One region of the Ralstonia flatus genome, then DNA from elsewhere that is predicted to be linked to it. Evidence: riboswitches for the same ligand, from Rfam matches in the RefSeq annotation. Region 1 holds a riboswitch; the other holds the start of a gene.

The links. A riboswitch is a leader RNA that binds a small molecule or an ion and turns the genes downstream of it on or off. The one in region 1 is predicted to bind glycine.
Region 2: it holds a riboswitch for glycine, as region 1 does, so the genes downstream of both, R2676_RS17270 (D-amino acid dehydrogenase) here and gcvT (glycine cleavage system aminomethyltransferase GcvT) in region 1, are expected to answer to the same signal.

Annotation. Positions count from the first base shown of each region.
Region 1 covers NZ_CAUDLI010000006.1:1,217-8,643, forward strand. The annotation lists gene R2676_RS14700 (UvrD-helicase domain-containing protein) at 1-1,127, opposite strand, end outside; gene R2676_RS14705 (hypothetical protein) at 1,401-1,727, shown strand; glycine riboswitch at 2,135-2,232, shown strand; glycine riboswitch at 2,245-2,372, shown strand; gene gcvT (glycine cleavage system aminomethyltransferase GcvT) at 2,502-3,629, shown strand; gene gcvH (glycine cleavage system protein GcvH) at 3,677-4,057, shown strand; gene gcvP (aminomethyl-transferring glycine dehydrogenase) at 4,142-7,081, shown strand; gene R2676_RS14725 (alginate lyase family protein) at 7,244-7,427, shown strand, end outside.
Region 2 covers NZ_CAUDLI010000007.1:169,526-176,952, forward strand. The annotation lists gene dbpA (ATP-dependent RNA helicase DbpA) at 1-340, shown strand, start outside; gene chrA (chromate efflux transporter) at 390-1,625, opposite strand; gene R2676_RS17260 (ethanolamine ammonia-lyase subunit EutB) at 1,756-3,138, shown strand; gene eutC (ethanolamine ammonia-lyase subunit EutC) at 3,159-3,959, shown strand; glycine riboswitch at 4,024-4,129, shown strand; gene R2676_RS17270 (D-amino acid dehydrogenase) at 4,275-5,528, shown strand; gene R2676_RS17275 (porin) at 5,598-6,662, opposite strand; gene R2676_RS17280 (bifunctional sugar phosphate isomerase/epimerase/4-hydroxyphenylpyruvate dioxygenase family protein) at 6,804-7,427, opposite strand, start outside.

The DNA of each region.
Region 1 (7,427 bases):
AACAGGCGCGCCTGGAAGTTGCCGCGATACAGGATCGCGTAATCGCGAAATTGCGCACGACGCTCGAACTTGTGCGCGGACAGCTTGAAGACGACGCTCTCGGCTTCGTGCTCCTCGTCATTGGCGCTGGTCACGTTGATGGGGTCGCCCATGCCGTGCTCGCTCCACAGCGTCTTCTCGAACAGCTTCGGGTTCTGCGCGATGACCGCGTTGGCGGCGTTCAGGATGCGCACCGTGGAGCGGTAGTTCTGCTCCAGCTTGATCACCTTCAGGTTCGGAAAATCGGTCTGCAGCAGCTTGAGGTTGTCGAGCGTGGCGCCGCGCCAGCCGTAGATGGCCTGGTCGTCGTCGCCCACGGCCGTGAAGGCCGGCGCACGCAGGTGCGAGCCGCCCGCCAGCAGCTTCAGCAGCTGATACTGGCAGGCGTTGGTGTCCTGGTATTCATCGACGAGGAAGTAGCGCAGGCGGTTCTGCCACTTCAGGCGCACGTCTTCATTGCGCGCGAACAGCTCGGCGGGAATCCGGATCAGGTCGTCAAAATCCACCGCCTGATACGCATGCAGCGTCGCCACGTAGTTGCGGTAGACGAGCGCGGCCTGATGGTCGTCGACGTTGTTGTTGGCGAGCGCCTCGGCAATCGCGGTGTCCGGATCGACGAGACCGTTCTTCCACAGCGAGATCGTGCTCTGCACGCGGCGGATCAACTGCTTGTCGGTGGTGGCCAGCTGCTCCTGGATCATCCCGAAGCAATCGTCGGAATCCATGATCGAGAAACGTGGCTTGAGGCCGACATGCTCGGCTTCCGCCCGCAGGATCTGCACGCCCAGCGAGTGAAACGTACAGACCGTCAACTGCTTGATGGGAATGCGCTTGCCGTCTTCGCGCGTCTTGCCGTCCATCAGCTTGGCCACGCGCTCCTGCATTTCCTTGGCCGCCTTGTTGGTAAACGTAACCGCGGCGATGTGCTTGGGCTCGAAGCCCTTGTCGAGGATCAGGTGCGCGATCTTCTGCGTGATCACGCGCGTCTTGCCCGAGCCCGCACCGGCCAGCACCAGGCACGGGCCGTCGAGGTAATGCACACCTTCGGATTGGGCAGCATTGAGCCCGTGGGCGAGACCGGAAGACATGGGAACAGGCGGAAGAAAAAGCAGGCGGGAACGACAGCGGAGGGCGATGGTAGCACGGCGCCTTTGCATCGATTGAGCCGACGAAAGGCCTGTTGCCGGGCCGCCTGCGGAGGTGCCCAATACCGCACCGCACGCGTTTGCGCCCCTCGCTTTTCGCAGGGGCGTTACACCGCTTACGCACCGTTACACGAACGGCGTAAGCGACCCCGCGCGGCACGCCGTTATGGGCAGGACAGCGGCTGAATCGGTCGGCCGCCCACCGGAGAACGCACCATGAACCGCATCGTCAAAGCCCTGGCCATCAGCGCCGTCGCCCTGTCTGCCACCACCGGCGCCTTCGCCCAGACGCAATGGCAAAAGGACCACCCGCGCCGCGCCGAGGTCAATCACCGCCTCGCCAACCAGAACAAGCGCATCCACAACGAAGTGAAGGAAGGCGAAATCACCAAGAGCCAGGCGCGCCAGCTGCACAAGGAAGACCGCCAGATTCGCCAGGAAGAGCGCGACATGGCCGCCCAAAACGGTGGGCACATCACCAAACAGGAACAGCGCACGCTGAACCAGCAGGAAAACCAGGTCAGCCGCCAAATCGGCAAGTAAGTCAAAGCAAGACCAGCCACACCCGCACTCCGGCCACACCACAAGGCGCTCCCGCCAGCGCCCGACGGTGTGGCCGTTGTCTTTGGTCTTTGGCCTTTGACGTTCCTGCCCTAGATGGCGCCTTCAATTTTCGTAAGCGGGCGGAAAAAAAAGACGGGGAACTGTCTGAGCGCAGCGAGTTTTCCCCGTCTCCACCCGGTTACGGAAATTGAAGGAGTCTTTCGCCATCTCGGGCGCGCATTTCTTTGCTTACCTTCTTTGGGCAAGACCAAAGAAAGTGAGTCAGCCCCGGCAGGGGATAAAACAAGGGATGGACCACAAGCACAAAAAATCCAGCCCTCCCCCCTCAACCCGAAACCGCCAAGTCCACCCCAATTGACAATCCCATCCCCCTTCCGTAAATTCCGCCCATCCATCCGGGAGAGCGTGCCCGCCGTACACGGCAAGGCGCCGCCGAAGGGGTAGCACCCGAAAACTCTCAGGCATCCAGGACCGGGCGGATCGGCGGACATGCGTCCGACCGCACTCTGGAGAGCTGGCGCCGCACGACCACTGCGGGCGCCCACCGAAGGGGCTCACGAACGGCGCGCACCGCTATGCGCACCGCTTCGCAATCTCTCAGGTACCAAGGACAGAGGGGCCATCTGCGCAGCTTGTTGATCTTCATGGCGTCACCATGAGGCATCAGGCTGCGCGGATGGCCTTTTTGCTTTTCTGGTTCCCGATCCATGCGCCGCGCCCAGGCCACGGCGGCGCACTCAGCCGAGAGATTCCATGACGCTCCAACACACGCCGCTCAATGCCATCCACCGCTCGCTGGGCGCCCGCATGGTCGACTTTGGCGGCTGGGACATGCCCGTCAACTACGGCTCCCAAATCGAAGAGCACCACGCCGTGCGCCAGGACGCAGGCGTCTTCGACGTCTCGCATATGTGCGTGGTCGACCTCACCGGCGCGCGCGTGCGCGATTTCCTGCGTGGGCTGCTCGCCAACAACGTCGACAAGCTGCAAACCCCGGGCAAGGCGCTCTACAGCTGCATGCTCAACCCGAAGGGCGGCGTGATCGACGATCTGATCGTCTACTTCTTCCGCGAAGACTGGTTCCGCCTGGTGGTCAACGCCGGCACCGCCCCGACGGACCTGGAGTGGATCGTCGCGCAGAACGCCGCCGCCGGCACCGACGTGACCATCACGCCGCGCCGCTCCGACAACAACGCAGGCGCCGAGCCGCTGGGCATCCTGGCCGTGCAGGGCCCGAACGCGCGTGCCAAGACCTACGCCGCGCTGCCCGGCACGCAGGCCGTGGGCGACGCGCTCAAGCCGTTCAACGCCGGCTTCGTCACCGTGGAAAACGTGGGCGAGATCATGGTGGCCCGCACCGGCTACACCGGTGAAGACGGTTTCGAACTGGTGGTGCCGGCCGCGCAGATTGCGGGCGTCTGGGAGCGCCTGCTGCAGGCCGGCGTGCGTCCGGCAGGCCTCGGCGCGCGCGACACGCTGCGCCTGGAAGCCGGCATGAACCTCTACGGCCAGGACATGGACGAGCACGTTTCGCCGCTCGACGCCGGCCTCGCCTGGACGGTCGATCTGCAAAGCGAACGCGACTTCACCGGCAAGGCTGCGCTGCAAGCCGGCGGCCAGCGCGAACAGTTCGTCGGCCTGATCCTGCGCGACAAGGGCGGCGTGCTGCGCGCCCACCAGAAGGTCATCACCCCCGCCGGTGACGGCGAGATCACCAGCGGCACGTTCAGCCCGAGCCTGTCGCTGTCCATCGCACTGGCGCGCCTGCCCAAGGACGTGGCCATCGGCACCGACGTACAGGTCGAAATTCGCGACCGCAAGTTGACCGCGACTGTGGTTAAACTGCCGTTCGTGCGCAATGGCAAGGCGCTGGTCAGCTGAACACCGAATCTGCATTCCCAAATACCCATCTTCCGGAGAAACCTTTCATGAGCAACGTCCCCGCCGATCTGAAATACACCGAACACGACGAGTGGATCCGCGTTGAAGCCGACGGCACGCTGACCATCGGCATTACCGACTTCGCGCAGGAACAGCTCGGCGACATCGTCTTCCTGGAGCTGCCGGAAGCCGGCCGCGCCGTCGCCAAGGACGAAGCGATTGCCGTGGTGGAATCGGTCAAGGCCGCTTCCGACATCTTCGCCCCGGTGGCCGGCGAGATCGTCGCCAACAACGCAGATGCCGCCGGCGCGCCGGAATCCGTGAACGCAGGCGCCTACGAGGCGTGGCTGTTCAAGATCAAGCCGACCAACGCCGACGACGTGAACGCCCTGATGTCGGCTGCTGATTACGAAGCCAAGATCGGCTAAGCCGGTCCTCCGGCCGGTGCGTGCGCCCTGACCTGCGCCGCGCATCGGCCATTGCTTGCATCGCCTGAATTTCGAGCCCTTGCCATGAACGCTCCGCACCCCGCTTCCTCGGCGCTTGCCGCCGAACGCCCGACGTTGGCTGACCTGGAGGCGCGCGACGCCTTCGCGCACCGCCACATCGGCCCGTCTGCCGACGAGCAGACCGCCATGCTCGGCACGCTGGGCTACACCAGCCGCGCCGCGCTGATCGACGCCGTGATCCCGCCGGCCATCCGCCGCCAGGACGGCATGCCGCTGGGCGAATTCACGCAGCCGCTGACCGAAGAAGCGGCGCTCGCCAAGCTGCGCGGCATCGCCGGGCAGAACCGCGTGGTCAAGAGCCTGATCGGCCAGGGCTACTACGGCACGCACACGCCGGGCGTCATCCTGCGCAACATCCTCGAAAACCCCGCCTGGTACACGGCCTACACGCCGTATCAGCCGGAAATTTCGCAGGGTCGCCTGGAAGCGATGCTGAATTTCCAGCAGATGGTGATCGACCTCACGGCGATGGACATCGCCAATGCGTCGATGCTGGACGAAGCGACCGCCGCGGCTGAAGCCATGACGCTGCTGCAGCGCATTGGCAAGTCGAAGTCGACCGTGTTCTTCGTGGCCGACGACGTGCTGCCGCAAACGCTGGAAGTCGTGCGCACGCGCGCCGAGCCGATCGGCGTGCAGGTGGTGACCGGCCCTGCCGCCGACGCTGCCAAGCACGACGCGTTCGGTGTGCTGCTGCAATACCCGGGCGCCAACGGTGCGCTGCTGGGCGATCTGGCGACGTACCAGGCGCTGACCGATGCCGTGCACGCCGCCGGCGGTCTGGTCGTGGCCGCCGCCGACCTGCTGGCGCTCACGCTGCTGGCCGCGCCGGGCGAATGGGGCGCCGACGTCGTGATCGGCAACACGCAGCGCTTTGGTGTGCCGTTCGGTTTCGGCGGCCCGCACGCCGGCTACATGGCCGTGCGCGATGCGTTCAAGCGCTCGATGCCCGGCCGACTGGTCGGCGTGACGATCGATGCGCAAGGCAACCCGGCCTACCGCCTCGCACTGCAAACGCGCGAGCAGCACATCCGCCGCGAGAAGGCCACCTCGAACATCTGTACCGCGCAGGTGCTGCTGGGCGTGATGGCGTCGATGTACGCCGTCTATCACGGCCCGCAAGGCCTGAAGCGCATCGCCCAGCGGGTGCACCGCCTGACCGCCACGCTGGCCGCCGGCCTGCGCGCGATCGGCTACACGCTCGAAGCCGACGCGTTCTTCGACACGCTGACCGTCGCCACCGGCCCGCGCACCGCCAACCTGCACATCGCTGCGCAGGCGCACGGCATCAACCTGCGCCAGATCGACGACGCGCGACTGGGCATCTCGCTGGACGAGACCGTCACGCGCGCCGATGTCGTTACGCTGTGGGACATCTTCGCGCATGCCGCGCACGCCGCCGCACCGGACTTCGACCAGACCGAAGCGGGCGTCGCCGATGCGTATCCGGCCTCGCTCATCCGCCAGAGCGCGTACCTGACGCAGCCGGTGTTCAACGCGCACCACTCCGAGCACGAAATGCTGCGCTACCTGCGCAGTCTCGCCGACAAGGATCTCGCGCTCGACCGCACGATGATCCCGCTGGGCTCGTGCACGATGAAGCTCAACGCCACCGCAGAAATGCTGCCGGTGACGTGGCCCGAGTTTTCGAACATCCATCCGTTCGCACCGGCCGACCAGACCGTCGGCTACCGCGAGATGATCGACCAGCTCGAGCAGATGCTCTGCGCCGCCACCGGCTACGCCGCCGTGAGCCTGCAGCCGAATGCCGGCTCGCAGGGCGAATACGCCGGTCTGCTGATCATCCACGCCTACCACGCCAGCCGTGGCGAAGCGCACCGCAACGTGTGCCTGATCCCGTCGTCGGCGCACGGTACGAACCCCGCATCGGCGCAGATGGCCGGCATGCAGGTGGTCGTCGTGGCGTGCGATGAGCGCGGCAACGTCGATCTGGCCGATCTGGAAAAGAAGGCCGCCGAGCACAGCAAGAACCTCGCGGCGATCATGATCACCTACCCGTCCACGCACGGCGTGTTCGAGGAAGGCGTGAAGCGCGTCTGCGAAATCGTGCACAGCCACGGCGGCCAGGTCTACGTGGACGGCGCCAACATGAACGCCATGGTCGGCACCGCCGCGCCGGGCCACTTCGGCGGCGACGTCTCGCACCTGAACCTGCACAAGACGTTCTGCATTCCGCACGGCGGCGGCGGCCCGGGCGTCGGTCCGGTGGCCGTGGGTGCGCACCTCGCGCCGTTCCTCCCGGGGCGCGCGGCGTCGGGTGAAGATGCCAGCCAGAACATCGGCAATGTGTCGGCGTCGGCGTTCGGCTCGGCGTCGATCCTGCCGATCTCGTGGATGTACATCGCGATGATGGGCGCCGCGGGCCTGACCGCCGCCACCGAGACGGCAATCCTGTCGGCCAACTACGTGGCCAAGCGTCTCGCGCCGTACTACCCGGTGCTGTACACGGGCGCGCACGGCCTGGTGGCGCACGAGTGCATTCTCGACATCCGTCCGCTGCAGAAGGAATCGGGCATCAGCAACGAAGACATCGCCAAGCGCCTGATGGACTTCGGCTTCCACGCACCGACGATGAGCTTCCCGGTGCCGGGCACGCTGATGATCGAGCCGACCGAAAGCGAGCCGAAGGTGGAACTCGACCGCTTCATCGACGCGATGATCGCCATCCGCGGCGAAGTCGACAAGGTGATCTCGGGCGAATTCGACCGCGAAGACAACCCGCTCAAGCATGCGCCGCACACCGCAGCCGTCGTGATGGCCGATGACTGGTCGCACAAGTACACGCGTGAGCAGGCCGCCTACCCGGTGGCATCGCTGCGCGCACGCAAGTACTGGCCGCCGGTTGGCCGCGCCGACAACGTCTACGGTGACCGCAACCTGTTCTGCGCCTGCGTGCCGATGAGCGAGTACGCGCAAGACTGACCCCGGTCGAAGTGAGATGAACGCGGCGGCGGGGCGGCATGCTCCGCCGCCGTGTCACATGTAACGTGGCGCAATCCCTGTAACCTGCTCTCACAACCGCTGCTTTTAGCGTGCCTCGGCCCTTATGGTGACGACAGTTCACCCGATCGACGAGACACCGCCATGCCGATGCTTCAACCTGCCCCGCTCTTCCGTCTGCTTGCGTGTGCTGCCGCTATCGCGGTATGCGGCGCGTGCTCGCCGATACAAGCGGGCGCTGCGGCATCGGCGTATGCCGGCACGCACCATACGGCCGGCCCGGCGCGCGATTGGTGCAGCGTGTCGCCAGCGCTGTCCGGCGAACCTG
Region 2 (7,427 bases), on a different contig from region 1:
CGAGATGGGGCGCGTCGGCAATATCGAAGAGGCGATGGGCCGCGAGGTCGAATGGCACAAGCTCGACGCGCTTGATACCGGCAACGATGCACCGCTGCTGCCGCCCATGGAAACGCTGCAGATTCTGGGCGGGCGCAAGGAGAAGATCCGCCCCGGCGATGTGCTCGGCGCCTTGACCGGCGATGCCGGCTTTCGCGGCGACCAGATCGGCAAGATCAACGTGACGGAATTCTCGACCTACGTCGCGGTCGAGCGAGGCATCGCACGCGACGCGCTGCGCAAGCTCAACGCCGGCACGGTGAAGGGCAAGAAGGTCAGGGTCCGGCTGATGGAGGAGTGACGCCCTGCCCTGCGCCGCGTGCGGTTGCGGCTCGCGGGGCGCGTGCGACTCAACCCAGCATGGCAGCGGCAACACCCGCCGCCGCACACAACGCCACCACGATCAGCGGTGGCGTTTTCCATCGTGTCAGCAGCAGGAACGCGATCACCGCGACAGCAACATCGCGCCATGACCGCACGGCGCTCGTCCAGACCGGCGTGTAAAGGGCAAACGCCAGCAATCCCACCACGGCCGCATTCACACCCGCCAGCAGCGCTGCCATGGAAGGACGCGCGCGCAATGCCTGCCAATAAGGCAATGCCGCGACGACCAACAGCAGGCCGGGCAAAAAAATACCCACCGTGGCGAGCGCGGCGCCAGCCCAGTGATTGAGCCCCGGGCCGACCGTCCACCCCAGGAACGCGGCGAAGGTGAATAGCGGCCCGGGCACGGCCTGCGCGGCACCGTAGCCGGCCAGAAAATCGTTCGACGCGACCCAACCGGTTGCGACCGTCTGCTGCTCCAGCAGCGGAAGCACGACATGACCACCCCCGAAAACCAACGCGCCCGAACGATAGAACGCATCGAACACCTTCGCGGGCATCCACGGATAAAGGTCCGCGGCAACCGGAAGCCCGAACAGCAGCACGCAGAAGAGCACCAGGCTGACGATGCTGGCCATGTGAGACACGCGGAATGCGCCGCCCTGCGCTGCCTTCAAGCCAGCAGGCGCCGGACGGGCCGATCGGCACAGCAACAGCCCCAGCACGGCGCCCAGCGCAATCACGACCAGTTGCGCGTAGACGGTCGTCAATGCACCAAGCACGGCAATGCTGATCAGCGCGATGCCCGCGCGTTGCCAGTCAGGACAGAGCTTGCGCGCCATGTCCCACACGGCCTGCGCCACCACCGCAACGGCAACGAGCTTCAAACCGTGGATCAGGCCTGCGCCGACCGGGCCGCCCAGGCTCGGCGCGAGCATCGCAAAGGCCAGCAGCAACAGGACGGACGGCAGCGTAAAGCCGCACCATGCTGCCAAACCGCCGCGCCATCCGGCCCGGAGCAAGCCGACGGAAAACCCAACTTGGCTGCTGGCCGGCCCCGGCAGAAACTGGCAGAGCCCGACCAGGTCGGTGAATGTTGCGTCGTCGAGCCAACGACGGCGCTCCACGAACTCGCGGCGGAAGTAGCCGATATGCGCGACGGGGCCGCCGAAGCTTGTGAGCCCCAGCTTGAGAAAGACCGCCAACACTTCCATGGCAGAGCCCGCTTGCTTTGTACGGGACGGTGTGGCGGAAGCGGTCATCTGGGCGGGATATCGATGTTTAAGAAACGCGTATTAGAACATTGCCGCCATGGCTTGGAAGGCCACTAAAGTGGCAGGATAGGCCTCGCCGTCACCGTCACCGTCATCGGACTCTGCCGCGTATCCCATCATGCACTTTGCCCACACCATTGGCGCACAGCGTCATGTGTTCAACGATCTCAAGACGCTTCTGGCCAAAGCCAGCCCAGCGCGCTCCGGCGACTACCTGGCGGGCCTGGGCGCGGCCAGCGAGGGCGAACGCATGGCTGCGCGGATGGCGTTGGCGGACGTGCCGCTGTCGGTCTTCCTCAACGAGGCGTTGGTGCCGTATGAAGACGACGAGGTCACGCGCCTGATTCTGGATCGGCACGACACGCAGGCCTTCGAGCCGATCGCCTCGCTCACCGTGGGCGAATTTCGCAACTGGCTGCTCCTGCACGAGACCGACAGCGCGACATTGACGAGCGTCGCCGCTGGCATCACGCCGGAAATGGCCGCCGCGGTCAGCAAGCTGATGCGCAACCAGGATCTGATCGCCGTGGCCCGCAAGTGCCGCGTAGTCACCCGCTTTCGCAACACCATCGGTTTGCGGGGCCGGTTGTCTGTCCGGCTGCAGCCCAATCACCCGACGGATGATCCCAAAGGCATTGCTGCGTCGATCATCGATGGCCTGCTCTACGGCTGCGGCGACGCGACCATCGGCATCAACCCCGCCAGCGACAATCTCGGCGCCATCGTTTCGCTGCTGCAACTGGTGGATGAGCTGCGCAACCGCTACGCCATTCCCACGCAGTCGTGCGTGCTGACCCACGTGACGAACACCATGCGCGCCATTGACCAAGGCGCCCCGGTCGACTTGGTATTCCAGTCGGTGGCCGGCAGCGAGCAAGCCAATGCGGGGTTCGGCATCAGCCTCGCATTGCTGGGCGAAGCGCATGACGCAGCGCAAAGCCTCTCGCGCGGCACGGTCGGCAACAACGTGATGTATTTCGAGACCGGCCAGGGCAGCGCGCTGTCGGCCAACGCGCACCACGGCGTCGATCAGCAAACGATGGAAGCGCGGGCCTATGCCGTAGCGCGGGCGTTCTCGCCCTTGCTGGTGAATACGGTCGTCGGCTTCATCGGCCCGGAGTACCTCTACGACGGCAAGCAGATCATCCGCGCCGGATTGGAAGACCACTTCTGCGGCAAGCTCTTGGGCCTGCCGATGGGCTGCGACGTCTGCTACACCAACCACGCAGAGGCCGATCAGGACGACATGGATACGCTGCTGACGCTGTTTGGCGTGGCGGGCATCCATTTCATCATGGGCGTGCCGGGCGCTGACGACATCATGCTGAACTACCAGAGCACGTCGTTTCATGACGCCCTTTATCTGCGCGACACGCTCGGCCTGCGGCCTGCACCGGAGTTCGAGGCGTGGCTACAAAGCATGGGCATCGTCGATGCTGCCGGCCGCCTGCAAGACGCCACGGCGCGGCAACCGCTGCTGCAATTGGCTCACGCACTGTGAACTCGGTGGAGAAGCCGAACATGCCGAAACACCCGCTCGTTCAACCCAATCCGTGGGCGCACCTGCGCGCCTTTACCGACGCCCGTATCGCGCTGGGCCGCGCCGGCAACAGCCAGACGACCGACGCCGTGCTGGCATTCGGCGTAGCGCATGCCCAGGCGCGCGATGCCGTGCACCTGCCGCTCGATAGCGCAGCGGTGGCGGCCGCACTTGGGGAAGCGGGCTTCACAGCGGTGACGGCGCACAGCGCGGCTGCGGATCGCGCGGAGTATCTGCGCCGTCCCGACCTCGGCCGCCGCCTTGACGAAGCCAGCCGCGCAAGACTCAGCACATTGCGGCCAGCGCAGCCGTTCGATGTGGTGTTCGTGATTGCCGATGGGCTCTCCGCGTTGGCGGTGCAAAGCCATGCCGTGCCGCTGCTTTGCAGCGTGCGTCAGCGTCTGCCGGCCGGCTGGTCGATCGGGCCCGTGGTTATCGCCGTGCAGTCCCGCGTTGCGCTGGGGGATGAGATCGGTGCGCTACTGGGCGCGCGGCAGGTGGTGATGCTGATCGGCGAGCGGCCGGGGCTGAGTTCGCCTGACAGCCTAGGCATTTACCTGACCTACGCGCCGCGTGTTGGCCGCTCCGATGCTGAGCGCAATTGCATCTCCAATGTGCGGCCGGCAGGCTTGGCCTATGACCAGGCAGCGAGCCGGCTGGTGTTCCTGCTCAACGGCGCGTTGGCGCTCGGCCGCAGCGGCGTCGACCTGAAGGACGACACCCCACCCGTTTCTGCGGTTGCCTCGGGTACGGCCCGACTTGCCGAACGGCAGAACCCATGACACACTCCCTCGCGCTGCCCACACCGGCAGCACGCAGGCGCGGCTGACGCACCAACGACAGCTGCAACACGCCGCAGGAGAGACCGGGCCCAACGCGCATACGCGCAACGCTCGGCGCCGATGGAGCAACCACCCCGGAAACTCTCAGGCAAAAGGACTGTGGCGTCGACTGCGAATCTGGAGAGAGGCGTGCACGCGCACGCCCACCGAAGGGGAAGGCGCCAGCGCTGCTGATGCCCAAGCTCTCAGGTCCCAAGACAGATGGGGTGAGCCGACCGGATCGTCCGGTCATGACATCACTCCATAGGGACCGCCATGACGCACATCGTCATCGTCGGCGCCGGCATATCCGGCGTCACTACCGCTTACACGCTCTCGCAACTCGGCTATCAGGTCACGGTGCTCGACCGCCACCTGTATCCGGCCATGGAAACCTCCTTCGCCAACGGCGGGCAGCTTTCCGCCAGCAACGCTGAAGTCTGGAACAGCACCGGCACGCTGCTCAAGGGCATCAAATGGATGCTGCGCAACGACGCTCCGCTACTGCTCAACCCCAAGCCCTCGTGGCACAAATACTCGTGGATCGGCGAGTTCGTCGCCAACATCGCGCACTACCGCCGCAACACCATCGAAACCACGCGCATGGCCATCGAGGCACGCAAGCATCTGTTTGCGATGGCCGAACGGGAGCAGATCGATTTCGACCTGCAGAAGCGCGGCATCCTGCACGTCTATCACGACAAGGCCAGCTTTGCGGCAGCAGGCAAGGCCAACGCCCTGCTCGTCGCCGGCGGGCTTGAGCGCCACGCCGTGAGCCCGGAGGAGATTGCCGCCATTGAGCCGACGCTGCGCGGCAACTACTACGGCGGCTACTTCACCGCATCCGATGCCACGGGCGACATCCACAAGTTCACGCGCGGCCTGGCGCAGGCGTGTGAGAAGCGCGGCGTGCGGTTCATGCACGGCGTGGATGTGCGCGATGTGGAGACCACCGAAAGCGGCGTGCGCCTGCTGTTGCAAACCACGCTCGATGACCGCCTTTCCACCAGCGCGGCGAATGTCGTACAGGACCTTGCCGCCGATGCGATGGTCGTGTGCGCGGGCGTGGGCAGCCGGCATATCGCACAGCTGGTGGGCGATCGCATCAACGTGTATCCGGTCAAGGGCTATTCGATCACGGTCCACCTGGACGACGACGCCAGCGTGCAAGGCGCACCGTGGGTCAGCCTGTTGGACGAAAGCGCGAAGATCGTGACAAGCCGGCTGGGCGCGGGCCGCTTCCGCGTCGCGGGCACGGCGGAGTTCAACGGCTACAACCGCGACATCCGCGCGGACCGCATCGAACCGCTGGTGGCATGGACGCGCCGCAACTTTGCGATTGGCACGTCGCGTGTGGTGCCATGGGCCGGCTTGCGCCCGATGATGCCGGACATGATGCCGCGCGTTGGCCGTGGGCGGCACGCGCGCGTGTTCTACAACACGGGCCACGGGCACCTCGGCTGGACGCTGTCTGGCGCCACCGCTGCCATGGTGGGCGACGTGATCGCGCGGGATTGCCCGCTGCATTGATCGCAGCATGAAAAAAAGCCCGCCGGAACATTGGCGGGCTTTTTTTCATTGCGGGAATGAACCAAGCGATCAGAACTTGTGCCGCACACCCAGCATCACGCCCAACCGCGAGTTGTTGCCATACGTGTTGCCCGAATTGTTGAATGCGGCCGCGCTGTTCAGGGCAACCCAGGCGCCCTGCAGGCGGGTGTAGTCCACTTCGGCGTAGACGTCGGTGCGCTTGCTGAAGGCGTAGTCGAGCATGCCGGCGGTGGTCAGGCGCTTGCCGCTGGCATCAAGATGTTTCATCCAGTCGTACTGCACGGTGCCGATGAAGCTCAGTGCGCCGGAGATCGGCACCTTTGCACCAACATAGGCGGCCTGGTTCTTGTAGTCGGCCACGTCGAGACGGCTGTTCGTATAGCCGAGGTACCACGTGGCAATCGACGTATCCAGTTTGCCGCCAAAGCCCCAGACCGTTTGCTTGCTGGCCTGCGCTGCCGGCACCGCCCCGAAGAACGCCGACGACACATCGCGCGTGACCTGATACACCGCGCCCACTTCAGCCGACCCCATGCTGTAGACGATCGAGCCGGCGCCGGCCGAACTCTTGCTGAAGCTGCCGGCTGCTTCGCCAAACGTCCATGCGCCGGCAAGCTGCAGGCCGCCGAACGACTTGATGTATTTGACCGTGTTGTCGTAGCGCAGGCCGGTGTAGTTGCCGCCTTGATAGCCGACGATGGAGTTGTTGGCGAACGCCATCGCCTCATACGAAGACAGCACTTCATGCGCCAGCGTGTATTGGCGGCCCAGGTACAGCTTGCCGTAGTCGCCCTCCAGGCCCACCACCGCGGTGCGTCCGAACAGACGCCCGCCCTGCTGGCTGCCGCCCGTGTCGGGGAAGAAGCCCGATTCGAGGATGAACATGGCTTTGGTACCGCCGCCCAGGTCTTCAGTGCCGCGCAGGCCCCAGCGGCTGCCGGTCAGCACGCCGTCCATCATCTGCAGATTGCTGTTGCCTGCCGCGTTTTCGTGCGTGCTGTAGCGGATCGTGGTGTCGATCAGCCCGTAGAGCGTGACATCGCCCGCGCTTTGCGCCGCGGCCGGCAGGCTCGTGGCTCCGAGCACCAGTGCGGCAATCATGGTCTTGTTCATGGCTCCCTTGTCTCCTTTTTTCGATATGACGGGCGTGGATGTGCGATGGCTGCCCGCGCTGTCTTTGGTGCGTTGAAATCGCCCATGACTGCACTGGCCATTGGCGGGTGATGGATCAATCGATGGATGGGCGGTGCGAGTTCAGCCGCCCGCGTTGGCGTGTTCGCGGCTCAGTTGCGCCTGCACCGCCATGCGCACGGCGGCGTTTGCGGCGCCGTAGCCCAGGTAGCCGTTGCGCTGGACCAGCTCGAAGAAGAAGCGCTCGCGAAACGGTTCGGTGTAGGTGTGCAGGAAGTCGCCGTGCGGGTCGCGGTCGTAGAGCAGGCCGTCGTCGTGCAGGCGCGTGACCAGTGCATCGTCGAGCCCGAGCCGGGCAGCGACGTCGTCGTAATAGTTCTCGGGCACGTGCTGCAGGTGGGCGGCACTGCGGTCGATGGCTTCAATGGTCTCGAACAGCCGCTCGGTGCGGAAGGCAATGTGATGCACGCCCGAGCCCGCGTAGGCGGCAATGAACCGGCCGGTGGCCGTACGCCCGCTTTCCGACACGCTGAGCGGAATCCGCACGTTGCGATCGGGGCTCACCATGGCGCGGCTCTTCACAAGGCCGTACGGGTCGGCAATCTCTTGCATCGCTTCAGCCTGCATGCCGAAGATGGCGCGGTAGAACAGCACGAAGCTGTCGAGCCGATGCGCCGGCAGCGCCTGGGCAACGTGGTCGATCGATGCCCACCCTGCTGCATCGTCCTGCACCTGCGGCAGCAAGAC